Regions from separate parts of the Priestia sp. TRN 1309 genome, predicted to be linked through region 3. Evidence: riboswitches for the same ligand, from Rfam matches in the RefSeq annotation. Region 3 holds a riboswitch; each other region holds the start of a gene.
The links. A riboswitch is a leader RNA that binds a small molecule or an ion and turns the genes downstream of it on or off. The one in region 3 is predicted to bind lysine.

Region 1 (8,325 bases), 180 kb from region 3:
CTGATCTTCAAGCCATTTTTGAAATAACGGCGTTGGGGTACGGCCGAGTACATTGCGCACGGTTGCGATATCATGATAACTAAGAGACTGATAGTTTAGCATGCAGTCATCAGCCATGGGCACTCCTATTACAAAGTTCACCCCAGCTGTTCCTAGAAGCATACTTAAATTATCCATATCGTTTTGATCAGCATCCATGTGGTTGGTGTAACATACGTCTACTCCCATAGGCAAGCCGTGCATTTTGCCCATAAAGTGATCTTCTAGCCCAGCTCGCAGGACTTGTTTGCTGTTATATAAATATTCAGGTCCAATAAATCCAACAACCGTGTTAACTAAGAAAGGCTTGTAGTGGCGAGCTAAGCCGTAGCATCTAGCTTCGAGCGTTACTTGATCAATATTATAGTGGGCTTCTGCTGACAGTTCAGAACCTTGTCCTGTTTCAAAATACCAGCGGTTCGGACCTTTTGCTGTCCCTTTTTCATGAATTAACGCTGTCGCTTCATCGAGCATAGACAGTGAAATCCCAAATGAATCATTACCGGCTTCTGTGCCTGCTAAACTTTGGAAAATCAAGTCAGCAGCTGCTCCTTTTTCGATTGCTCTCATTTGGCTCGTCACATGTGATAATACACAGTTTTGAGTAGGAATCGACCATTCGTTGATTATATTTTTTGTTTCATTTAAAAGCGCGTAGATATTATCCGTTGTATCAATAACAGGGTTAATTCCGATAACCGCATCTCCAATTCCATAGCTTAACGCTTCGTAAAGAGATGCTCTCATTCCTTTTAAGTTATCTGAAGGATGATTAGGCTGGGCTCTTGAAGCCAATACGCCTTTTTGACCGATAGTCGTTTGACAAGTAGTTTGCACTTCTATCTTGGCAGCTCCTTGAATTAAATCTAAATTGGACATAATTTTAGTAGCTGCCGCAATCATTTCGCTGTTTAATCCTTTGCTAAGCGCAAGAAGGTCTTCTCCGGTATGCTCATCAGATAAGATGTATTCTCTTAACTCCCCTACTGTCCAATTTTTAATAATGTCGTAAACTGATGAATCAACCTGACTTTCGATTAATGCCGAGACGTTGTCTTCATCTGCGCTTAGCAGCGGGTAATTTCGAATATCAGCAAGTGTGATATCAGCTAGCACTTGTTTGGCTGCCATTCGTTCTTTCATTGACTCAGCGCTAACTCCTGCGAGCTGATCTCCAGAACGTTCTTCGTTTGCTTTGGCCATAATTTCTTTCAAGCTATAAAATGAAAATGTTTCTCCTAACAACCGGGTAGTTTTAAACATCTTTTCCTCCTTGTATGTTCAGTTGATTATGATGAAAAAGCGAGTGTTTTAATCGAAACAGAGATTGCCTCTCCAGCTACGGGTAACCCTAGATCGATATAATCTCCGTGGGTAAAGTCAATTTGATCTAAACAAATAATTTCTAATTCGTTCTCCTGTTTGGCTAGTGCTTGTCCTAAAGCTTTAGCAATATCCTGCTCGCATAAAACAACGAGGCACTTAGCTCCTTTAAAACAAGCACCAAATTCAGCGCTTATTACTTTTGCTAATTCTTGCAGCATTATATAGCTGCAGTAAGGGAAATGAGATAAAGCAATAGCAACGGGAGGATCTTCTGCGCTGAAAATAGTTGAAGCCTGCATGCATGACGCTCGAGCTCTTTCTTGAAACAGCTGCGGATTCCACTCCTCCTCTGGCTGTACAGGTATTTCTATAATCGGAATGTTTTTCAGCGGCAGTTTTTTAGACTTAATGTATACGGTTGATCCGCTAACTTCTGTATTTTGCATGCCAGCCCCAATGACAGTAGCGCGCGTTGTTTCAGCGGCTTGAGATACGTGTATGGATTGAAACTGATACGCTAGCAGAGGACCAATGTCTCCATGTACAGCCACTTCCCTCACTGTTTTCGGCTTTTGCTTCTCCATCATTGCTCCTACCCCTCCTGAAATCATAATTGTTTCTGGTTGGATAGAAGATCTTGTATGAGGAGAAACGAGCAGCGAAGAGGTTTGAATTAGTGCTCTTACATAATTCACGGTTTCTTCAGCTAGTAATTGACAGATAGACGAGAGTTTTTCAAATGTTGCTTTTTCACCTTCTCGCAGTATTAAAGAATTATTTTTTAAAAATTCAGTTAAATAAGGTGAAACGTAGGTAACAAAGCCGTCTGAATTCAGCCGAATTAATCTTCCACCTACATGCAGCGTAAACGTTTCGATCACTTTTCCGTTTTGACATAAAGCGATGTTAGCGGTGCCTCCTCCTACATCAATATTGGCAATTACTGCATTTGTTTCAGCGGAATGTTGGATTGCTCCTGATCCTTTTGCCGCCAATATTCCTTCCAAGTCAGCACCGGCTGTTGCAACAACAAAATCTCCAGCATGTTCGGCTAGATAGTGAACGATAGTTTCTGCATTTTGCTTTCTAGCAGTTTCTCCTGTGATGATCACAGCGCCCGCCTCCACTTGATCTAAGGAGATTTCTGCATTCTTGTACTCTTGTTCTAGTAGTACCGTTAATCGTTGAACATCGATTTCAACCTCGTTTAGCATAGGTGTGGTATAGATAGAACTTGCATACGTTACTTGACGATCAATAATTTGACAGCCTGGCAGCGTAAACTGATTTTGTTGATTTGCTATTAACAGCTTGCTTACAATCAGTTTTGTTGTACTTGTTCCAATATCTAAACCTATGCTCGTGATCCATTTCTGTAGCATGCTATCAATCCTTTATCTCGTTTGAATATGTTGACTATCATAAAACAGTTTTTTGAATATTTCACTAACTATGTTATCAAACCTGACACACTTTTGTGTAAAGAAAGGTGACAAATGACAAAAAAGACTAAATCTTGGTAGATTTAGTCTTTTTTCTTATGATGAATGTGATTTAGTTACAATCATTCTTGATGCCGATGGAATTAACAATGAAAGAATGACTAAGCAGGCTATTAGTGACCCTACCATTGAAATACCGTTCATTGAAAAAGAATACCACAGAGCGGACATACCTTTTGGTGCGTACGATCCCCAGAAAATAATACCAGCAATAAAGTGCCAGAAATAACGTGCGAAGCTTCCGATAATAAGGGATAAAACAATCAAAACAAAAGCTTTTGATCTGTTATTGGTAGCTAAATTTGTTTTAATAGATTGTGAAAAAATACCTCCAAAACCTATAAAAGCAAAAGCCACAATATATTCAATAAATGTTTGTAGCGCTGTTAAAATATAAGCCGTTCCTGTCGCTAACTGCAAAAGCCCCCATAATAGACCAGATAGAGCCCCGCCTTTTACTCCCCAGCGAAAGCACATAATAAAAATGGGCACCATGGAGAACGAAATACTTACAGCCGTTGCAATCTTAATGGAAGGCAAAAGGTCAAGTAGAAGTGCCAATGCTGCAAAAATAGCTATTTCAATTTTAGCCTGTAAAGGTAATGCTTTATTCACGTTTCTCACTCCTGTTTTTGAATCATTCATATCAAACGGTTTACACAGGAGTAAGCAAATATATGCTACTATTCCCACATTCCTACGCTAGCGTTAACTAACAGGTTCTAAGGGTCTGAACATTTCGTTCACTCTCAGCACGGCGGCTCCCCCTGTGGTACGTTTGGATATTTATGTAGTATAAAGACAATGTTTATTATATCATATGTAACAAAATAGATTCGAGAGATTTCAAAGATGTTTCTATTTTCTGAATCTATTTTTTATAATGACAATCGTTTTAGTATTTGTTATACTTCTTTTATGTCAATTGAATATAAAAAACCCTCATCCTAATCGATGAGGTAGAGGTCGCAGTTTTTAATAGTAAAGTAACGGAAATGCAGAGAACATTGAGGATGTTGCTTGAAAGGAAAAATTGCCGAAGTTTAGATCACTTCTCGGTTGATTTAAGCTGGGGCTGTCTCCGAACAGGAACAGAACTGTCACATCATGCGAGTGATGTGAAGAGCTATCTTCACGGAAGGTTGACGCGGTTTTCAGATTTAAAAGCGCGCACATATACTGCGGGCTTTTTTTATGTTATCCCGTCTCTTTCCGTACATTCGAAAGGAGTATTTATCTATGCAAGAGCAGCAAGAATTAAAACGTGGGTTGAAATCTCGCCACTTAACGATGATTTCATTAGGAGGAGCCATCGGAACCGGCTTATTCCTAGCAAGTGGTGGAGCAATTCACACAGCAGGACCTGGGGGAGCGCTTTTAGCTTACGCTATTATTGGCGTAATGGTTTACTTTTTGATGACCAGTCTAGCAGAGCTCGCAGCTTATATGCCTGAAGCTGGTTCATTTAGTACGTATGCGTCTCGTTTTGTAGATCCATCCTTTGGTTTCGCTCTCGGCTGGAACTACTGGTATAACTGGGCTATTACGATTGCAGCTGAATTATCCGCTGGAGCCCTTATTATGAAATTTTGGTTCCCGAACTCTTCTTCTATTTTATGGAGTGCACTGTTTTTATTAATTATGTTTGGGCTTAACTACCTTTCTGTAAAAGGATTTGGTGAATCTGAATTTTGGTTTTCGTTAATTAAAGTAGTAACGGTTATTATCTTTTTAGTTATTGGTATTATGATGATTTTTGGTATCTTTAACAATGAAGCACCGGGTTTTAAAAACTTCACGCTTGGTGATGGACCGATTCACGGTGGATTCTTCACTGTACTAGGTATCTTTATGGCAGCTGGTTTTTCATTCCAAGGAACAGAGTTGCTTGGAGTCGCAGCTGGAGAAAGTGAAGATCCGGAAAAAACGGTTCCTCGCGCAGTTAAACAAGTCTTCTGGCGCATCTTGTTATTTTATATTTTAGCTATTTTTGTTATTGGAATGCTTATTCCATACACAGCGAATTCATTAGCAAGTGATGACGTGCGAGTAAGTCCGTTTACTTTAATATTCGAACGAGCAGGTCTGGCGTTTGCAGCATCAGCGATTAATGCCGTTATTTTAACAGCTGTTTTATCTGCTGGTAACTCAGGTATGTATGCTTCTACGCGTATGCTGTGGAACTTAGCGAAAGATGGAAAAGCACCAAGGTTCTTAGCAAAAGTGAATAAACGAGGCGTTCCAGTTAATGCCTTAATCGCAACGGCACTTGTCGGTACACTTGCATTTGGTGCTTCATTTTTTGGAGACGGTGCGGTATATACGTGGTTACTTAACGCTTCTGGTATGTCTGGTTTTATTGCTTGGTTAGGAATTGCGATCAGCCACTATCGTTTTAGAAGAGCATTTGTTGCTCAAGGTCATGATTTGAGTGAACTTCCATATCATGCAAAACTTTTCCCATTTGGCCCTATCTTTGCCTTTATTTTATGTGCCGTTGTTATTTTAGGCCAAAACTATTCGGCGTTTATGGGTGACTCGATTGACTGGTACGGTGTACTTGTTTCTTATATCGGACTTCCTTTATTCTTAATTGTTTGGTTAGGATACAAATGGACGAAAAAGTCGAAGCTTATCCCGTTAAAAGAATGTCAAGTAACAGTGAAAAAATACGAATAAAAAGAGCTCTCTATTCAAAAGAATAGAGAGCTCTTTTTATATGAGCTGATCGGCAAAATGAAGAGATATATAAGCGGGTTGGTTTTTCATAACAAGCATATAACCTTTGAGGGGACGGTTATAGTAATCAGCAGCTTCGATATAATAAATACGCTGAATTAACCTGCTTAAATGAGTTGCAAAAGATGGAAGTTGGTGATTAGGAATGGTTTGGATGTAGTCTATGATTTCTTGTTTAGTTTGAAGGCCTGAACGGGTACATTCTAACAGATGAAAAAGCGGATCTGCTGCTATAGTAGATAGTTCAGAATTGTGTTTGATTCTATTCAGCTGGATATGCAGTTCTTTTTGGGACCATCTTTTCGGCACAGCTCTTAGATGTTGATATTGAAAATGTGTACTCATGATAGCTAACACCTTTCGTATTAAAATAATAAAACAACTTATTATTTTAATAACCTTTACACATGAAACTAAAACGTTACAATGTGTAAAGGTGTCATACATCTTATAAAATAAGCTGATAAAAAAGTACATCTTGCCACTGATCAAATTTCCAGCCCACTTCTTTAAACTCTCCGCAAAATGTAAAATTAAATTGCTCATGCATTTTGATACTGATATCATTCCCTTTTGTAATTCCTGAAATGACAACGTGATGGTCGAGCTCTTTAGCTAATTCCAAAATGCGCTTCATAAGCTGTTTCCCAATACCATGCCCTTGTTGATTTTTATCAATATAAATCGATAGCTCTACTGTTTGAATGTACGCTTCTTTATCTCGATACGAGGAAAGCGAAGCATAGCCCGCTACTACTCCATCTTTTTCCGCGACAATAAGTGGAAAAAGTTCATTGCTAATATGATTATTAAACCAGCCCCTTCTTTGTTCTACTGTTACAGGCGTTAAGTCAAAAGTAGCAGCACTTGTTTGAACGGACTGATTATAAATTTCAACAAGCATAGGTAAATCTTCTTCTTTAGCATAACGAATGATCATATGTACAAACTCCTTATAGTATAGAATTATCTTTATTTTACTTCTTTTAAGAAACATAATCTACATAAAAAACCGATGTGCGTATGCACATCGGTTATTGGTTTTGGGCATATTGAAAGGTTTGAAGGACTTGAAGAGTCTCTTTTGTAGAAACGACCGTTGCAAACTCTCCGTGCAAGGAAGACAGTGCGAATGTATGTACATCTTCTGCAAGAAGTCTGGTTTTTCCATCGTAGGACATACAATCAAAACAGGCCGTTGCATCGTTCACAACATACGTCCTATACCCTAGATTTCCAGCCATGCGCGCAGTCGTAGAGACGCAGTGATTAGTAGTTAGTCCTATTAAGATAAGCGTATCATAGCCATTTGCTTTTAAATAGCTATCTAGCTCTGTTCCAATGAAACAGCTGTTCACGTGCTTGCGAATTAAGTATTCGTCTTCTTGTGGACCAAATCCTTCTTTGAACTGAAACCCCTTTGAACTTGGATGTAAAGGAGAGTCTGGATTTTCTGATGCATGCTGCACGTGAATGACAGGATAGTCTTGGCGCCTCCATGCTTGCAGTAGCGTCAGCATATTCTTTTCTGCATCTAAATTGTTTCTTTCTCCCCACTGGGGTGAATAAAACCCTTCTTGTACATCGATAAGTAGCAACACTGGCCGGGAACGTAGCATAAGCATCATCTTCTTTCGTCTTTATTTTAAAATGGAAATAACGTATGTGCATCCATCAGGACCGGCTTTTGAAGAATGAACCGTTTGTTTCGGTAAATGTATCCGATCTCCGGCCTGACATAGAACCGTATCACGTTCAACTGTAAAGTAAATAGATCCTTCAAGGATATGAAGAATTTCATCAGTTGGATGCGTATGAGACGGATGTGTTTGAAAAGCAATATCGTGCTGTACTTCAACGTATCCAGTATACGCCGGAAGCAGCTCTTTAATTACTTCTTCAAACTTTCCGCCAACTCCTTTTTTAATAGAGGCTTTTTTTACGTCCATGCTGCTCACTCCTTTTTAATTTAAATGGACACTGTCCGGTAGTATGGTTATTATCATCGTGTAAAAAATATTGCTTCCACTCTCTGTTTTCCTGCTGTCCATACCAGCCTAACTCAGGGTGAGCTGATACGTCATCATATGTTTTTAACCGATCGCGGACGACTTTTTGTACATGCTTCCCTATTTTTGAATCTCCTGTCATACCTTCAAACACCCACCGCGGCTGAAATGTAATCATAAATCCTCTGCTCTTACGGCTTTTACGTAGAGAATGAGCAGGCGTATTACAGACGACAAAAATAGGTTCTCCGTGAAAACAAAATTCCCATAATGCATCTTTTGGGTCTTTTGGAATATCTTGCGGCCATTTCTTTTGATCAATTTGATGAAGAAACGTCAGCGTATCCCAAAACATCGTTTCGTACTCTTCCATTGACCGTTCTTTATGTTCAGGCTTAAAGAATAACACAAAGGATGTATAGCGACCTATGGTCTTAAATGTATCTATGTATTCTCTAAGTGCCGCCGCTGCATGTTTAATATCTTGATAGTTATAAGGAGTCGTCACAAATGAAAAACGCAGTAAATCTTTTTTAAAGCCTTCTACCCCTAATATACAGGGAAATGGATTTTCTTCTGATAATATATCGCTTTGGAAATATTGAAAAGCATCTTTCCCCCAGAACGGGACATGCGTTGACTCTAAAATCTCATTAGCTCGAAAAAGCATTTTTGATGCCATTAAAACCCTCCTTATGGAACTCAACGTT
Region 2 (8,325 bases), on a different contig from region 3:
GTGAGTAGAATTTGGATATTGCATATATTTAGGAGGAATTAAAATGGCTATTGCACATGCTACAGATAAAAACTTTACAGATGAAATTAAATCAGGCCTAGTGCTTGTTGACTTTTGGGCACCATGGTGTGGCCCTTGTAAAATGATTGCTCCAGTTCTTGAAGAAATTGATGGCGAACTTAACGATAAAGTTAAAATCGTAAAAGTAGACGTTGATGAAAATCAAGAAACAGCTGGAAAATTTGGTGTTATGAGTATCCCAACTTTAGTATTATTCAAAGATGGAGAGAAAGTTGATCAAGTAGTTGGTTTCCAACCAAAAGAAGCATTAACAGAATTAATTAATAAACACGCGTAAGTCAAAACCTAGCTCAGGCTAGGTTTTTTTCTTTTTCTCCACTTTTTCTCTTTTGGGAATACTTTTATTTAGCGAATATGCGTTCGTTTGTTTTATACTAGATGTAAGGAACACCGCCATAAATCCAGCTTATGTACATGTATTAAGACAGGAAAGAATGTAGGTTACGCTTCATAAGCGATTGTATAGATGGACAGAGTAAGAGAAGAGGAAGGAGAAAAGTATGAACGATTATTTAAAAGAAAAGCTGGCTATTTTACCGGATCAGCCCGGCTGTTACTTGATGAAAGATAAATATGGAACGGTCATTTACGTAGGAAAAGCAAAAGTATTAAAAAATCGAGTACGTTCCTACTTTACCGGATCTCATGACGGAAAGACGCTTCGACTTGTAAACGACATTGTCGACTTTGAATATATCGTCACATCTTCTAATTTAGAAGCGCTTATTTTAGAAATGAATTTAATTAAAAAGCATGACCCAAAATACAATATTATGCTTAAAGATGATAAGGGCTATCCGTTTATTAAGATTACAGCTGAAAAACAGCCCCGACTTGTTATTACAAGAAAAATAAAAAAAGATAAAGGGAAATACTTCGGTCCTTATCCTAATGTTCAAGCAGCAAATGAAACAAAGCGGCTTCTTGATCGCATTTATCCGTTAAGAAAGTGCTCCACTATGCCAGATAGGCCTTGTTTGTATTACCATATCGGGCAATGTCTAGCTCCTTGCGTAAAAGAGGTAAAAGAAGAGCAAAACAAACAAATTATTGAAAATATCACGCGGTTTTTAAATGGTGGATATGAGCATGTCAAAACAGAGTTAACTGAAAAAATGTTAAAAGCTTCAGAAGAACTTGACTTTGAACGGGCTAAAGAATACCGAGATCAAATTGCTCATATCGAAGCGACAATGGAAAAGCAAAAAGTAACGTTTAATGATTTTGTTAATCGAGATGTGTTTGGCTATTCTTACGATAAAGGCTGGATGTGTGTTCAAGTTTTCTTTATTCGCCAAGGGAAATTAATTGAGCGAGAAGTTTCTATGTTTCCTTTTTATAAAGAGCCAGAAGAAGATTTCTTAACTTTTATCGGTCAGTTTTATGCCAAAAATATTAAGCCAAAAGAAGTGATGGTTCCAGCAACGATTGATGCAGAGTTAGCTGAGAAGTTAGTAGAAGTAGAGGTTCAGCATCCAAAGCGAGGCAAAAAGAAAGAATTAGTAGAACTTGCGTGTAAAAATGCAAAAATTGCGCTCGGTGAAAAATTCTATTTAATTGAACGAGATGAAGAGCGTACAGTTGGCGCAGTTGAACGGTTAGGAGAAGAGCTTGGAATTGCCGCTCCTTATCGGATTGAAGCATTTGATAACTCAAATATTCAAGGAACAGACCCAGTTTCTGCGATGATTGTTTTTGTTGATGGGAAACCGGAAAAGAAAGAATATCGCAAATATAAAATTAAGACCGTAAAGGGACCAGATGATTACAGTTCCATGAGGGAAGTCGTTCGCAGACGGTATTCCAGAGCGTTAAAAGAAGGCCTTCCGCTTCCGGATTTAATTGTTGTAGATGGAGGCAAAGGGCATTTAGCTGCAGTCCAGGACGTTCTCGAAAATGAATTGGGACTTTTAGTGCCTACAGCAGGTCTTGTTAAAGATGATAAACACAGAACCTCCAACCTGATGATTGGTGAGCCTCCTCAAATCATACCGCTTGAACGCAATAGTCAAGAATTTTATTTGCTTCAGCGAATTCAAGATGAAGTTCACCGCTTTGCAATCACCTTCCACCGTCAAGTGCGCTCTAAGTCCGCTTTTCAGTCAGTTCTAGACGACATTCCGGGAGTGGGAGAAAAGCGTAAGAAAGCTTTGTTAAAGCATTTTGGTTCGGTGAAAAAATTGAAAGAAGCAACGGTTGAAGATATACGAAATTCAGGTGTTCCTCAAAACATTGCTGAAAAAATTTATGAAACATTACAAAAATAGTCTTGAAATAATAGAAAATATTTGATAAGCTATTAACTAATTTCATACGACACTTCATCAAATGAAGTGAAGATAGAGGTGCAAATTTAATCAGTACGCATCAGGAAGGGTATGAGCCCTTATGAACGATGCGGAAAGGGAAATTTGCCGAAGTGAACATTACCTCATAGTAATGATTGCTGGTTCTGCGTTGAATAAACGTAGGATTGTCAAGATGTAGATTCTTGGAGAGCTATCTCACGGCAGTGGACGGTTATGTTTTATAATTTTCGTTCGTTAAGCAATGAGAGCTCATCTCATTGCTTTTTTTATTGTCTGAGTAAAAAAATTTAGCTTCTCATCATCCTGCATATGCAAATTTATTGAAAAGGAATGAACAAAATTATGGCATTAATCGTTCAAAAATTTGGTGGAACATCTGTTGGTTCTGTTGAACGTATTCAACATGTAGCAAACCGTGTTATTCAAGAAGCAGAGCGCGGTAACCAAGTAGTAGTTGTTGTATCGGCAATGGGCAAAACCACAGATGCACTGGTGAAATTAGCAAGTGATATTACGGACAGTCCAAGTAAACGCGAAATGGATATGCTTCTTACAACTGGAGAACAAGTAACGATTTCCCTGTTAACAATGGCTCTTCAATGCAAAGGTCATGAAGCCACTTCGCTAACAGGTTGGCAAGCTGGTATCCAGACGGAAGCAGTTCACAGCAATGCACGAATCCAGCACATTGACACGACTCGTATTCAAAGCCAATTAGATAGAGGTCGAATCGTAGTAGTAGCTGGATTCCAAGGCTGTTCAGAAGATGGAAGCATTACAACATTAGGTCGAGGCGGCTCTGACACGACGGCAGTAGCTCTTGCCGCGGCACTAAAAGCTGCAAAATGTGATATTTATACAGACGTAACAGGAGTGTTTACGACGGATCCGCGCTACGTAGAAGAGGCTCGTAAACTTCATTCTATTTCATATGACGAAATGTTAGAATTAGCCAATTTAGGAGCAGGGGTGCTGCATCCGCGCGCTGTTGAGTTTGCAAAAAATTATCAGGTACCGCTAGAAGTGCGTTCAAGCTTAGAAAACGAGAATGGAACGATTGTTGAGGAGGAAGTTTCAATGGAACAAAACTTAGTCGTAAGAGGAATTGCGTTTGAAGATAATATTTCACGGGTGACAATTGAAGGGTTAAACAACGAGTTACAAACTCTTTCTACTATTTTTACAGCATTAGCAAAAGAACAGTTAAATGTGGATATTATTATTCAAAACGTAACGGCTAATAATCGCCTCTCTATCTCATTTTCTATTAAAACTGTAGATGTAGAAGCTGCTCTTGCCGTCTTAAAAGAGTATAAATCTACCTTGGGGTATACGCGTATTGAACATGAAAGCAGTCTGGCTAAAGTATCGATTGTGGGATCTGGCATGATATCTAATCCAGGTGTTGCAGCCGAAATGTTTGAAGTGCTGGCAGGAGAGAAAATTGAAGTGAAGATGGTCAGCACGTCTGAAATTAAAGTATCTACAGTTGTACCGCATGCTGATATGGTAAAAGCTGTTGAGACGCTTCACGTAGCATTTGAATTAGAAGAGCAGCAGGCAGTGCAAGTATAAAGAAAAGAAAAAAGACGTGGTATCTCCACGTCTTTTATATATACGTATTTCTTACTTTTTATAACGCTCCGCACGGGTTTCGGTAGGTAAGATATCTTTTCGGTCCCACTGCACGGAAATCAGCACTTTTCCGTTCTTTTCTTTAGGTGTTAAGTAGGCTTCTGTTAGGCAGTTGTTTTGACGCTGAATCTGTTCAGCCACAAACCCTGACTCAAGATGAAATGAACAAGTTTCCTGCTGAAATCTTTTGCTGACCACATCACCTGATAACTCAAGCTCTAGTGAATATTTATCTTTTTTGGCAAGCGTCAGTGTTCCCCAGGAAGCTGCTTTAAAAAATGCGACGATTTCATCCATTGTATTTAATGGATATTTACGCGCAAGGTGTTTTCCTGCCCAGTATGAGATGGTATTCGTTTCGTCTCCAAGAAGCTCTGGAATTAACACGTCACGCAAAAGGCTGTATCCGAAATATGGAACGTGATCAAGAGCTCTCTCTGTTTCAGCTGCGGCATTAGGTTCTAATGTTTCCATCGTCTCTTCAAGTTCTTGCTGTGATTCTGTTTGTAAATTGCTCATGCTTTCCCCTCTTTCTTTACTACTATTATATACAAATCTAAAAAACCTCTCACGCATTTTTTTGATAAAATGTAAGAGGATCTTTATTATGGTAAAAAGAGTTAGATGTAAAGATAAAAAATCCATAAAATTACTTTTAAAAGGGTACTTTTACCTGTGTAAATGTTTTGTGAACTTGTTTACAATAAAAGTATAAAGTAAACGCTTACTTAACTGTGGCAAGCGATATTATAATAGAAAGAAAAAATCTTTAACATCAATGCAGTAAGCGTTAACAAATATAAAATTTTATAAATTTATATTTTATAGAAGATTTAAACATCTTGCCTTGACGCTCTTAATCGATGGGAGTAAAATTAACCTGTCACATACTTTATTAGGAAATGCAAAGGTTTTCATTTCCTGTATTCACGATTAATCTATTTGTCTAGTGGGAGTAAGAAAGTTCTTCACAAACTATGTTCATTTAACTAAGGGGGGTCTACGCAGATGGCGGCAAACAGAGAGTTTCAATATCGGAGAATCCATTCACTACTTGGAGTAATACCAATCGGGATTTTCTTAACACAGCATTTAGTTGTGAATCATTTCGCGACAAAGGGAGAAGAATCATTTAATCAAGCAGCTCACTTCATGGAGAGCTTACCTTTCCGCTATGCTCTAGAAATTTTCATTATTTTCTTACCAATCGTTTTTCACGCAATATACGGTCTTTACATCGCATTCACTGCTAAAACAAACGTTAACAACTATGGATTTTTCCGTAACTGGATGTTTATCCTTCAGCGTGTTTCAGGTGTAATCACACTTATCTTCATCACATGGCACGTATGGGAAACCAGAATACAAGCTGCGCTTGGAAAAGAAGTAGATTTTCAAATGATGGAACGAATTTTAAGCAACCCAGCAATGTTTGCATTCTACATAGTTGGTGTTGTATCTACGATCTTCCACTTTGCAAACGGTCTATGGTCATTTGGAGTTAGCTGGGGGTTAACTGTAACACCACGTTCTCAAAGAATTTCAACTTATGTGACATTAGCAATCTTCTTAGCACTTACATTCGTAGGTGTTCGTACATTATTCGCATTTGCATAAAATTAAGGTTTTGAAGGAGTGGGGTTCCGATGAGTAACGGAAAAATCATCGTAGTCGGTGGCGGTTTAGCTGGCTTGATGGCAACAATAAAAATTGCTGAGTCTGGCAAGCAAGTAGATTTATTTTCACTAGTTCCGGTAAAAAGATCTCACTCAGTTTGCGCGCAAGGTGGAATCAACGGAGCCGTAAATACGAAAGGTGAAGGAGATTCACCATGGGAACACTTTGATGACACAGTGTATGGCGGAGACTTTTTAGCCAACCAGCCACCTGTAAAAGCAATGTGTGAAGCAGCTCCTGGTATTATTCACTTACTTGACCGTATGGGTGTTATGTTTAACCGTACTCCTGAGGGTTTGTTAGACTTCAGACGATTTGGCGGAACGCAGCATCACCGTACGGCTTTTGCTGGAGCAACAACGGGTCAACAGTTATTGTACGCATTAGATGAGCAGGTTCGTCGCTATGAAGTTGCCGGACTTGTGACAAAGTACGAAGGATGGGAATTCTTAGGTGCTGTTCTTGATGATGAGCGCAGCTGTCGCGGAATTTCTGCACAGAATTTAAAATCAATGGAAATTAAAACGTTCCCAGCTGATGCGGTTATTATGGCTACAGGTGGACCTGGTATTGTCTTTGGAAAATCGACGAACTCAGTTATTAATACAGGTTCAGCGGCATCTATCGTGTATCAGCAAGGTGCATACTATTCAAACGGAGAGTTTATTCAAATTCATCCAACTGCTATCCCGGGAGATGATAAGCTTCGTCTTATGAGTGAATCTGCTCGTGGAGAAGGCGGACGCGTTTGGACATATAAAGACGGTAAACCTTGGTATTTCTTAGAGGAAAAATATCCGGCATACGGTAACTTAGTACCTCGTGATATTGCAACTCGTGAAATTTTTGACGTCTGCGTAGCGCAGAAGTTAGGAATTAACGGAGAGAACATGGTTTATCTGGACCTTTCACATAAAGATCCAAAAGAGCTAGACATTAAACTTGGAGGTATCATCGAAATCTATGAAAAATTCATGGGCGATGATCCGCGCAAAGTACCAATGAAGATTTTCCCAGCCGTACACTATTCAATGGGCGGTTTATGGGTGGATTACGATCAAATGACAAATATCCCTGGCTTGTTCGCAGCTGGTGAGTGTGATTATTCGCAGCACGGAGCGAACCGTTTAGGAGCAAACTCATTATTGTCAGCTATTTATGGCGGTATGGTTGCTGGTCCTAAAGCCGTTGAATACATCAATGGTTTAGAAAAGAGCGCAGATGCTATTTCTTCAAGCGTATATGATCGTCATGTGAAAGAAGAAGAAGAGAAATGGAACAATATCATGAATCTTCAAGGTACAGAAAATGCATACGTTCTTCATAAAGAGCTAGGGGAATGGATGACTGACAACGTGACAGTCGTACGATACAATGACAAACTGTTAAAAACAGATGAAAAGATTCAAGAATTAATTGAACGCTATGATCGTATTAACATTAATGACACGGCTAAATGGAGTAATCAAGCGGCAACATTTACTCGTCAGCTTCAAAACATGCTCCAACTTTCACGTGTTGTAACGCTTGGAGCTTACAACCGTAACGAAAGTCGCGGTGCTCATTATAAGCCGGATTTCCCAGATCGTAACGATGAAGAATTCTTAAAAACAACAATGGCATCTTTCGTTGATAAGAAAACGGCTCCTTCTTTCCATTATGAAGAGGTAGACGTATCGTTAATCAAACCGCGTAAGCGCGACTACACAAAGAAAAAAGATGAAAAACCAAAAAAACAACAAGAGGGGGTTCGTTAATCAATGAGTGAACAACAAACAGTCCAAAAGACAGTGCGCTTCATTATTACACGTCAAGATTCAGCTGAATCTGCTCCTTACAATCAGGAGTTTGAAATTCCGTATCGTCCGAATATGAACGTTATTTCAGCACTGATGGAAATCAGACGTAACCCTGTTGATGCTTCAGGTAAAGAGGTTGCTCCGATAAACTGGGAAATGAACTGTTTAGAGGAAGTATGCGGAGCCTGTTCAATGGTTATCAACGGTAAACCTCGTCAGTCATGTACAGCTCTTGTTGATAAACTAGAACAGCCGATTCGCTTGCAGCCAATGAAAACATTCCCTGTTGTTCGTGACTTGCAGGTAGACCGCAGCCGTATGTTTGATTCACTGAAAAAAGTAAAAGCCTGGGTTCCGATCGATGGCACATACGATTTAGGACCAGGACCGCGTATGCCTGAAAAGAAACGTCAGTGGGCGTATGAGTTATCCAAGTGTATGACATGCGGCGTTTGCTTAGAAGCTTGTCCAAACGTAAACGACAAGTCAAACTTCATCGGTCCAGCACCGCTTTCTCAAGTTCGCTTGTTTAATGCCCATCCAACCGGTGCGTTAAATAAAGGAGAACGTTTAGAGACGATTATGGGTGATGGAGGGCTAGCGAACTGCGGGAACTCTCAAAACTGCGTTCAATCATGTCCAAAAGGAATTCCATTGACTACTTCAATCGCAGCTTTGAACCGCGACACAACAATTCAAGCATTCAGAAGTTTCTTTGGTAGCGATCAAGTATAACCACTCAAAACCTCTCCACGTGGAGAGGTTTTATTTTGTCTATGACGAACGGAGGAAACACAGATGAATAATATTTCGTATATTGAAGA
Region 3 (8,325 bases):
TTTTTGTTTGTAAGCAAATATGATTCCTAGATCCTCAGCTGAATGATTTTCTGCATGTAATCGGACTATTTTTTTATTTTCGTTCATCGTTCATATTTACCTACCCCTCACTAGCATCTTTCCTACTCGTTCTCATTCTCTTAATTTTACATGAGGTGTTTAAAATTTACTAGATAAAGAAGCGGATATTTTCCATTCATTCACATAAAAAAGCGCCTGTATAGGCGCTTTTTTATGTGAATAGGAATTACTTTGAATGATGCATTTTATGACAGTGACGCTTCGGGACAAAACCATTTTGCTCCATATGCTGATAGCGATTTTCCATATGTGAAGAAATGTTTTGACTCTCCGTTTTGCTTAGCACGCCGTACTCCACATATTTTGAAAGTATTTCTTTCTTTTTTTCGAACATTTCTTTGTACAGAACGGATAATTCCTGCTTTTGCTGAGACGTCAGCTGCACGTCTTTTGTTTCTGGCTGAGGATTGTTTTCCGCTAATACAGGTGTCGCGCTCATAAATAAAAAAGCTGCTGCTGCACTTATCATAATCTTTCGCAAACAATCTACTTCCTTTCATCATATAGTAGTTATAGTTTGCGAACTTCTATTTGTTTTCATTCATTCTATTTGCTTAGGACTCAATAGCTCCTCTTACATCATAGTCGCTAAGATCAATTTCCATTTCCATTTCAAGTGCTAATTTAGCCAGCTCTGAACCAAGATAAGGGCCCGAAGTTAAGCCTGAAGCTCCGAGACCATTCGCTACTAGTATTCCTTCGTAAGCTGGAAGAGCCCCAATGACTGGCAAGAAGCCTGGAGTAAATGGTCGAAACCCTACCCTTGTTTCTAAGACTGTGCTTTCTGTTAAGCCAGGAGCAATTGATAAGGCCTTTGAAAAAATTTCATGAAGCCCCCCAGCCGTTACTCTCAAGTCATAACCCGTGTCGTTTTCATGTGTTGCTCCTATGACAATTTGACCTTGTTCAAACGAAAGAATATATTGGTCGCTTGGAGGCATTACAACGGGCCAGTCTTTTGTATCTAAATCAGGAAGATGCAAGTGGACAATTTGCGCTTTTTGAAAGCTTGCTAAAAATTTCACTCCAAGAGGCTCTAGTAATTGATTTGCCCACGCTCCTGCTGTCACGATTGTTGTACTTGCTAGAAGGGTTTGTCCATTTACGGCAACGCCCGTTACTTGATTATTTTCATAAAGTAGTTCTGCGTTTCCTTCTATTATTTTTGCACCGTTTTTCTTCGCTGCATTCACAAGTGCGTTTCGAAGAGCTCTTCCGTTAACGCGAGCGGCTCCACTAATATGAACTGAACTGTATTCTTCCGAAAGAGCCGGAAACAAAGCCTGTGTTTCTTTAGTGGATAAACGTGTAATCTCGCCTATTTCGGGGGCTTCTTCCCGACGCTTATATGCTCGTTCTTCCATTTTTTTAAGCTTTTGTTCATCAGTGTGTAAACTGATTGCTCCTACTCGCTTATATCCCGTATCCGTTTCTCCATCTTCTTCTAATTGCTGAATTAATGTTTGATAGTACTTGGCGCCGCCTTTTGCTAATCGGTACCATGCTTTATTTCGACGCTGCGAAAGCCACGGACAAACAATTCCTGCTGCTGCATCAGTAGCTTGACCAGCATCCTTGCGATCTATCAATGTCACATCTGCTCCTGCTTTTGCTAAATGATATGCCGTAGAAGCTCCAAGTACCCCAGCTCCAACTACGATGTATGTTTTCATACCAAAACACCCTTTTCTTTCTTCTAGTATTCTCATGCTATATGTATGCAATTTTAGCATAGCAAAAAAAGAAGTCACATACTAGGCGAAGCTATTTTAAGCTTATTTTTAAGCCTTGCTGACTTTGACATATAGCTCCTTTCGTCTCGTAAACAAAAGCGGTAGAAGTTCTTTTACCAAGATTATAACAGGGTGAAGAAAGCCATAAATAGTGGTAGTACGTCTTTAACGCTGTGGCTTACGGCTTTTCTATTATAGGTGCTGAATAAAAAAATGAAAGAATAAAACCACTATAATATGTAAATAAAAAGAAATAACCATTATTTTAAGGAGAGCGTATGCAATCTTCATTTGTATTATTTTTTATCATTCTTGGTTTACTATTTGGCAAGTGGCGAAGGTATCAAGAATACTACCCTACTTTGCTGTTTTGGGTCACGGGGAATTTGCTTTATGAAGTGCTGCTGTTTCATCACCGCGTATGGGTATTTCACCCTGTTGGTATTGATCATCTTTTTCTACCCGATCACCTAATGGTTTCTCTTGGAATAACCTTAATTATTTATCCGTTTGTTATACCGGTTTTTTTAGGAAGGCTGCCGCTGCATGTAAGCGGCCGGCTGTGGTGGATTCTTTTATGGGCGCTTTTATTTACTGTGATTGAGTTCATTGCTTATGTTAATCACAGTATCACTCATCATTATGGATGGTCGCTGCTATGTTCTTTTCTCTTCAATATTGTCACGTTCTCACTTTTAATCATTCATCAGAAGACAGCGCTGGCTGCTTGGATTCTATCTGGAAGCTTCATAGCTTTTTTATTTATCTTCTTTGATATTCCTATGCCTTAACTTTTCATTGACTAGACAGAGGAAAAGGAAATATAATAGGAGTTACATTTAAATATAATTTTCCTCTCTGAGAATAGAGGTGCATGAAATCAAGAGTCACTTATTGGAGACTAATGGAGTCTGTGAAGATAAGTAAAAGGGATTTCGTGCCGAAGTATATAAACATCCATTGTGTTCATATACTGGTTCAGTATTGAATAAATGCTGAGCTGTCACAAACCACTTGGTTTGTGGAGAGCTATTGAAGAGATGTTGATGCCTAGAATGTAATAATACTTTATTATTATGAAACCAAGACGCGTGAACATCACTTCACGGGTCTTTTTTGTGTTTTTCTACTGACCATCAAAGTTATAGTTGAATGATTTAAATGGAGGGATACGGATTATGTACTTACATGGAACGAGTAAAATTAACAGCAGCAATCATTTAGAAATTGGGCAGTGCGATACGGTCGAACTGAAAAAACAATACGGCACTCCCCTATACATCTACGATCAAGAATTAATTGAGACGAAATGCAAGGCCTTCCATTCAGCCTTTCAAAGAAGCGGATTTTCATATCAAATCGCCTATGCAGGGAAAGCGTTTCTTTGTATGGAAATGGCTAGCCTTTTAACGAAGCTTGATATGTCATTAGATGTGGTCTCAGGAGGCGAATTATTTACAGCTCTTGAAGCGGGATATCCAGCTGAACGCATTCATTTTCACGGAAATAACAAAACGATTGAAGAAATTGAAATGGCTCTTGATGCGAATATTGGCTGTTTTGTTGTGGATAACTTTACCGAACTTGAAGTTTTACATGCCTTAGCAGCTGAGCGCAAACAGAAAGCATCTATTCTTCTGCGTGTTACTCCAGGGATTGAAGCCCACACACATGAATATATTATGACCGGACAGGAAGACTCCAAGTTTGGATTTGGTCTTTCCAATGACCAGGCTATGAAAGCGGTAAGTTCTGCATTAGAAAAGCCTTACTACGATCTTTTAGGCATTCATTGTCATATTGGTTCGCAAATTTTTGAAGTAGATGGTTTTTCTCGCGCCATTGATATTTTAACTGATTTCTTATTCAGTATTCGTGATAAAATGGAATTTGAAGTAAAAGTTTTAAACGTAGGTGGTGGTTTTGGTATTCGTTATACCGAAAGCGACTCTCCACTTCCAGTTGAGTATTATGTAGATGCACTGACAGAAAAGCTAAGCCGCACGTTAACTGAACAGAATTATACCCTTCCGGAAGTCTGGATTGAGCCTGGAAGAAGCATCGTAGGAGAAGCAGGTACAACGCTTTATACAATCGGCTCAACGAAGGAGATTCCAGGTGTACGCAAATACGTAGGAATTGATGGCGGTATGACCGATAATATCCGTCCTGCTCTTTACGATGCAAAACATGAAGCTGTCTTGGCTAATAGAGTGACGGATAAAAAAGATGAAACAGTATCAATTGCGGGGAAATGCTGTGAATCAGGAGATATGCTTATTTGGGATATCGATTTACCGCGCGTTAATCAAGGAGATTTACTAGCAGTATCCTCTACAGGTGCCTACAACTATTCAATGGCTAGCAATTACAACCGTATTCCGCGCCCTGCTGTTGTATTTGTGAAAAATGGAGAAGCTCGTCTTGCTGTAGAGCGAGAAACATACGAAGATTTGGTGCGTAAAGATGTAAAGCCAGTCGTTACTACGTATGCAATGAGCAAATGATAGCTGTTCTTGCGTAGTAAAGAAGCTATTGTTGTTTGGAGGAAATCTATATGGTTTTAAGTGTATTTAAAACGTACAGATCATCGCTTATTCTGCTTCTCGCTATTTTAATTGGCGGGATAGCAGGATATGCTATCGGGCCCGATGTGGCAGTCGTAAAGCCCTTTGGTGATTTGTTTCTTAATTTAATGTTCATGATTATCGTTCCCCTTGTCTTTTTTAGTGTGGCTTCGGCGATCGCAAACATGAACGAAATGAAACGTCTTGGTAAAATTATGCTAGGTATCGCCGTTGTGTTTGTCGCCACTGCTGCTGTTTCAGCCGTTCTAGGCTTTTTAGGCGCATCACTTTACAATCCGCTGCACAACGTAGATACTTCTGCCATTAAAGAATTAATGGGTGACAGTGAAAATACAGCTGAAAAAATGACGCTTTTAAATCAGCTTGTTAGTACATTTACTGTACCTGATTTTGTTCAGTTATTTTCGAAAGAGCATATTTTACAATTAATTGTCTTTGCCGTTATCTTCGGTATTGCTACCACGATGGCTGGTGAAAAAGGACAGCCTATGGCGAAATTTCTGACTTCGGGTCAAGAAGTATCGATGAAAGTCGTTAAAATTGTCATGTACTATGCTCCAATTGGTTTAGGGTGCTATTTTGCTACTGTAGTAGGAGAACTTGGACCAAAGATCTTGCAAGGGTATGCCAGAGCATTTATTCTTTATTTATTAATTGCAATCGTTTACTATTTTGGCTTCTTTACGCTATACGCATGGATTGCTGGCGGTAAAGCAGGAATTAAGCTGTTTTGGAAAAATGCAGCTGCTCCTTCTATCACTGCTATTGCTACCTGTTCTTCCGCGGCATCTATTCCAGTCAATTTAGACGCAACAAAGAAAATGGGTGTGCCTCTGGATATTGCTGAAACAGTGATTCCATTAGGAGCAAACACCCATAAAGATGGTTCTGTTATCGGTGGTATTCTAAAAATTGTTTTCTTATTCAGTTTGTTCGGCAAAGATATGACGTCTGCTACGAGTATTTTGAGCATATTAGGCGTAGCCTTTTTAGTTGGAGCCGTAATGGGAGCAATTCCTGGAGGCGGTATGATTGGCGAAATGTTAATCATTACAATTTACGGATTTTCGCCAGAAGTTCTGCCCATCATTGCGGTCATTTCCACAATTATTGACGCCCCTGCTACGCTCTTAAACAGTACGGGAAATACAGTAACAGCGATGCTTGTTACAAGGTTTACAGAAGGAAAAGACTGGATTAACAAAATTATCACCACCGATAAAGTCGCCTAGTAAAAAAGCAAAGGGAACAGTCTTAGTGACTCTCCCTTTGCTTTTTTCGTGTGCAGTAATATCGATAGCCGTGTATAAAGTTTGTAAATACGCACATTCTATAGGTATGTTTCATAACCGGACTGGAGGTGTCGTCTAATGAGTAACGCTGCAGGAGGTTCAAAGAAGAATCAACCGAATGATGCGAATCACGTAAGTGCAGAAACAAAAGCTCATCAAAAACGTCTCACTGAGCAAAACAAACAAGAGCATCAAGCTGAAGAGCGAAAATAAAATGACGTCAAAGAACGTTTGGCACAGGCCCTGCGTTCTTTGACGTCATTTTATTTTGAGAGAGCTTAATGACGACGCTCTTTATAGGTCTATCGTACAACCTCCTTTCAAACTTTTACATATTCTATTAATAGGTTTGTAAAAGGAGGAATGATATGGTGTTTTCTTGGATAGAGATTACAGCTGCAGCCTTTGGGCTTTCAGTTATTTTGATAAGTTTTGCATTTTTGCCCGAACGTACAGGCAAAAATCTTTATATTCCTCATCAGCTAGTAGCAAAATCTATGTTTCTCTATAAAAAGATTATTGGTTTTATAAATCAATTTCGACAGAAACTTTAGTTCATTTCCTTTCCTCGTTTTTATTCATTGGATAGCTCCCTTTTTTAATCAGCGCATTTACAGTAAATAATTTAATGGTTAAAATAAAGAGTAAAAAAAAAGGATAAGCAGTTTGCAGAAATGGAGTTTCACATGGAAATCAGAGACTTAGAATACTTTATAGAGGTAGCGAATCATAAAAATTTTACAAAGGCAGCGCTGCAAGTTCATTTGTCACAAACGGCTTTAAGTAAAGCCGTCAAAAAAGTAGAAAATGAACTAGGATTTGAGCTTCTTGACCGTTCAACAAGAGAATTAAAGCTAACCGATGCAGGAGAAGTCGTGTATCATCAGGCAACTAAAGCGCTGTCGGTGTTAAAAGACATGCCTCACTTGTTGGGCGATTTAATGAACTTGCAAACAGGGCAAATCAAGATGGGAATCCCTCCGCTCATCGGGACCTTGTTTTTCCCGAAGATTGCAAAAGCATTTAATGAACAATACCCTAAAGTATCTCTAGAGCTTATTGAATTTGGAGCAAAAAAAATTGAAGCCCTTGTGGAAGAGGCTGGTGTAGATATGGGGATTGTTATGCTTCCTCTCACAAGCGGTCATGATGAGCATTTTCACGTATACCCGTTCGTTAAGGAGAGATTCCTTTTATACGCCCATAAAAACCATCCTTTAGCGAAACGTTCTTCCGTCTGGATGAAAGAATTGGAGCATGAAAAATTCATTATGTTCAGTGAAGAATTTACGCTGCACGACCGGTTAATTCAAGATGCTTTAAAATCAGGATTTGTGCCTTCTATCGCATATAAAAGTTCTCAATGGGATTTAATTATTGAATTAACAGCAGCAGAACTAGGTATTGCTATTTTACCCGAATCGCTTTATGCCAAAGTGAAAGATTCCAATATTATTACGGTACCTATTGCAAATCCTGAAATGATGTGGGAACTTGGAATTATTCTGTTAAAAGAACGCTACAGTTCATTCGCTGTAAGAGAGTTGATTAATTTTCTGACAGCAAAACAAATAACAAATAAGTTGGACGCAAATTAAATAGAGGCTGGGAGATAACGAAATCAATCCACAGCTAGAAGCACCTACACCTACACACATGAAATTTACGTTCACTATCACCATGAAAAAATCCGACCGAGGAATCGAGATTCTCCATCAAGAATTTGAATTCATCGGTCGGATTTCCCTTCAACAAAACTACTTTTGTCCCAGCCTCTTTATATGTAACACGAGTTCTATCATTCAACAATCCCTACAATGAATCCATCATAGCCTTTGCTTCCAACGGTTTGTATAGCCGTGGCGCTGATTCGTTTTTCTTGAGCCAGAGCATCCATAAATTGTCGAATTCCCTTTACATTTTCATCTTCACTTTCTGAGTTCACCACATGCCCTTGACGAACAACATTATCACAAATAATCGTACTTCCTCGTTTCGATAATTCTAGAGCCCACTTTAAGTAATTTGGGTTATTCGGCTTGTCAGCATCAATAAAGATAAGATCAAACGGCTCTGTTCCCTTATCCTTTAATACAGCTAATGTATCAAGCCCGGGGCCGACAATGACTTCTACTAAGTGGCTTACTCCCGCTCTTTTTAAATTAGCTCGTGCTACTTCTGCATGCTGAGCGCTTAATTCGAGCGTAATCAGCTGTCCGTCTTTCGGAAGAGCTCTGGCTAGCCAAATCGTGCTGTACCCTCCAAGAGTACCAATTTCCAAAATGCGTTTAGCCCCTTTTAATGAAGCTAACAAATGCAGAAACTTTCCTTGACTAGGCGATACGTCGATGGCAGGTAATCCAGCCTCTTGATTTGCCTTCAATACCTCATCAAGAATAGGGTCAGGTTGTATGAGCTTATCATTCATATAAAGATCCACTTCATTCCAAATTTCATATATAGACATTTCCATACTCCTCCACATAAGTTATAAAAGCTTTATTATTCAAAGATACGAATATGTTTTTCTCATATTCAGCTTGTTGCCGTAATCGTTCGTATTATGAATGTGTTCTAGCTCTCTAATAAACTATCCTGCTCGCTCTTAAAAAGAATTGTTATATGTCCATA

Region 1: another riboswitch for lysine. It lies ahead of ACRPLQ_RS10080 (amino acid permease); the one in region 3 lies ahead of lysA (diaminopimelate decarboxylase).
Region 2: another riboswitch for lysine. It lies ahead of ACRPLQ_RS22505 (aspartate kinase); the one in region 3 lies ahead of lysA (diaminopimelate decarboxylase).

What each region holds. Positions count from the first base shown of each region.
Region 1 is NZ_JBOZGM010000002.1:538,150-546,474, reverse strand. It holds gene ACRPLQ_RS10095 (ethanolamine ammonia-lyase subunit EutB) at 1-1,302, opposite strand, end outside; gene ACRPLQ_RS10090 (ethanolamine ammonia-lyase reactivating factor EutA) at 1,329-2,747, opposite strand; gene thiT (energy-coupled thiamine transporter ThiT) at 2,904-3,512, opposite strand; TPP riboswitch at 3,545-3,645, opposite strand; lysine riboswitch at 3,820-4,004, shown strand; gene ACRPLQ_RS10080 (amino acid permease) at 4,107-5,546, shown strand; gene ACRPLQ_RS10075 (hypothetical protein) at 5,583-5,951, opposite strand; gene ACRPLQ_RS10070 (GNAT family N-acetyltransferase) at 6,055-6,546, opposite strand; gene ACRPLQ_RS10065 (cysteine hydrolase family protein) at 6,641-7,225, opposite strand; gene ACRPLQ_RS10060 (cupin domain-containing protein) at 7,247-7,555, opposite strand; gene ACRPLQ_RS10055 (YqcI/YcgG family protein) at 7,530-8,297, opposite strand.
Region 2 is NZ_JBOZGM010000006.1:194,523-202,847, reverse strand. It holds gene trxA (thioredoxin) at 44-358, shown strand; gene uvrC (excinuclease ABC subunit UvrC) at 582-2,348, shown strand; lysine riboswitch at 2,414-2,591, shown strand; gene ACRPLQ_RS22505 (aspartate kinase) at 2,733-3,965, shown strand; gene ACRPLQ_RS22500 (YslB family protein) at 4,017-4,544, opposite strand; gene ACRPLQ_RS22495 (succinate dehydrogenase cytochrome b558 subunit) at 5,034-5,642, shown strand; gene sdhA (succinate dehydrogenase flavoprotein subunit) at 5,672-7,459, shown strand; gene sdhB (succinate dehydrogenase iron-sulfur subunit) at 7,463-8,236, shown strand; gene ACRPLQ_RS22480 (acyl-CoA thioesterase) at 8,300-8,325, shown strand, end outside.
Region 3 is NZ_JBOZGM010000002.1:720,858-729,182, forward strand. It holds gene ACRPLQ_RS10980 (PAS domain-containing sensor histidine kinase) at 1-87, opposite strand, end outside; gene ACRPLQ_RS10985 (YckD family protein) at 248-562, opposite strand; gene ACRPLQ_RS10990 (NAD(P)/FAD-dependent oxidoreductase) at 636-1,754, opposite strand; gene ACRPLQ_RS10995 (CBO0543 family protein) at 2,093-2,605, shown strand; lysine riboswitch at 2,672-2,854, shown strand; gene lysA (diaminopimelate decarboxylase) at 2,993-4,321, shown strand; gene ACRPLQ_RS11005 (dicarboxylate/amino acid:cation symporter) at 4,372-5,634, shown strand; gene ACRPLQ_RS11010 (hypothetical protein) at 5,773-5,907, shown strand; gene ACRPLQ_RS11015 (hypothetical protein) at 6,063-6,248, shown strand; gene ACRPLQ_RS11020 (LysR family transcriptional regulator) at 6,381-7,292, shown strand; gene ACRPLQ_RS11025 (O-methyltransferase) at 7,493-8,179, opposite strand.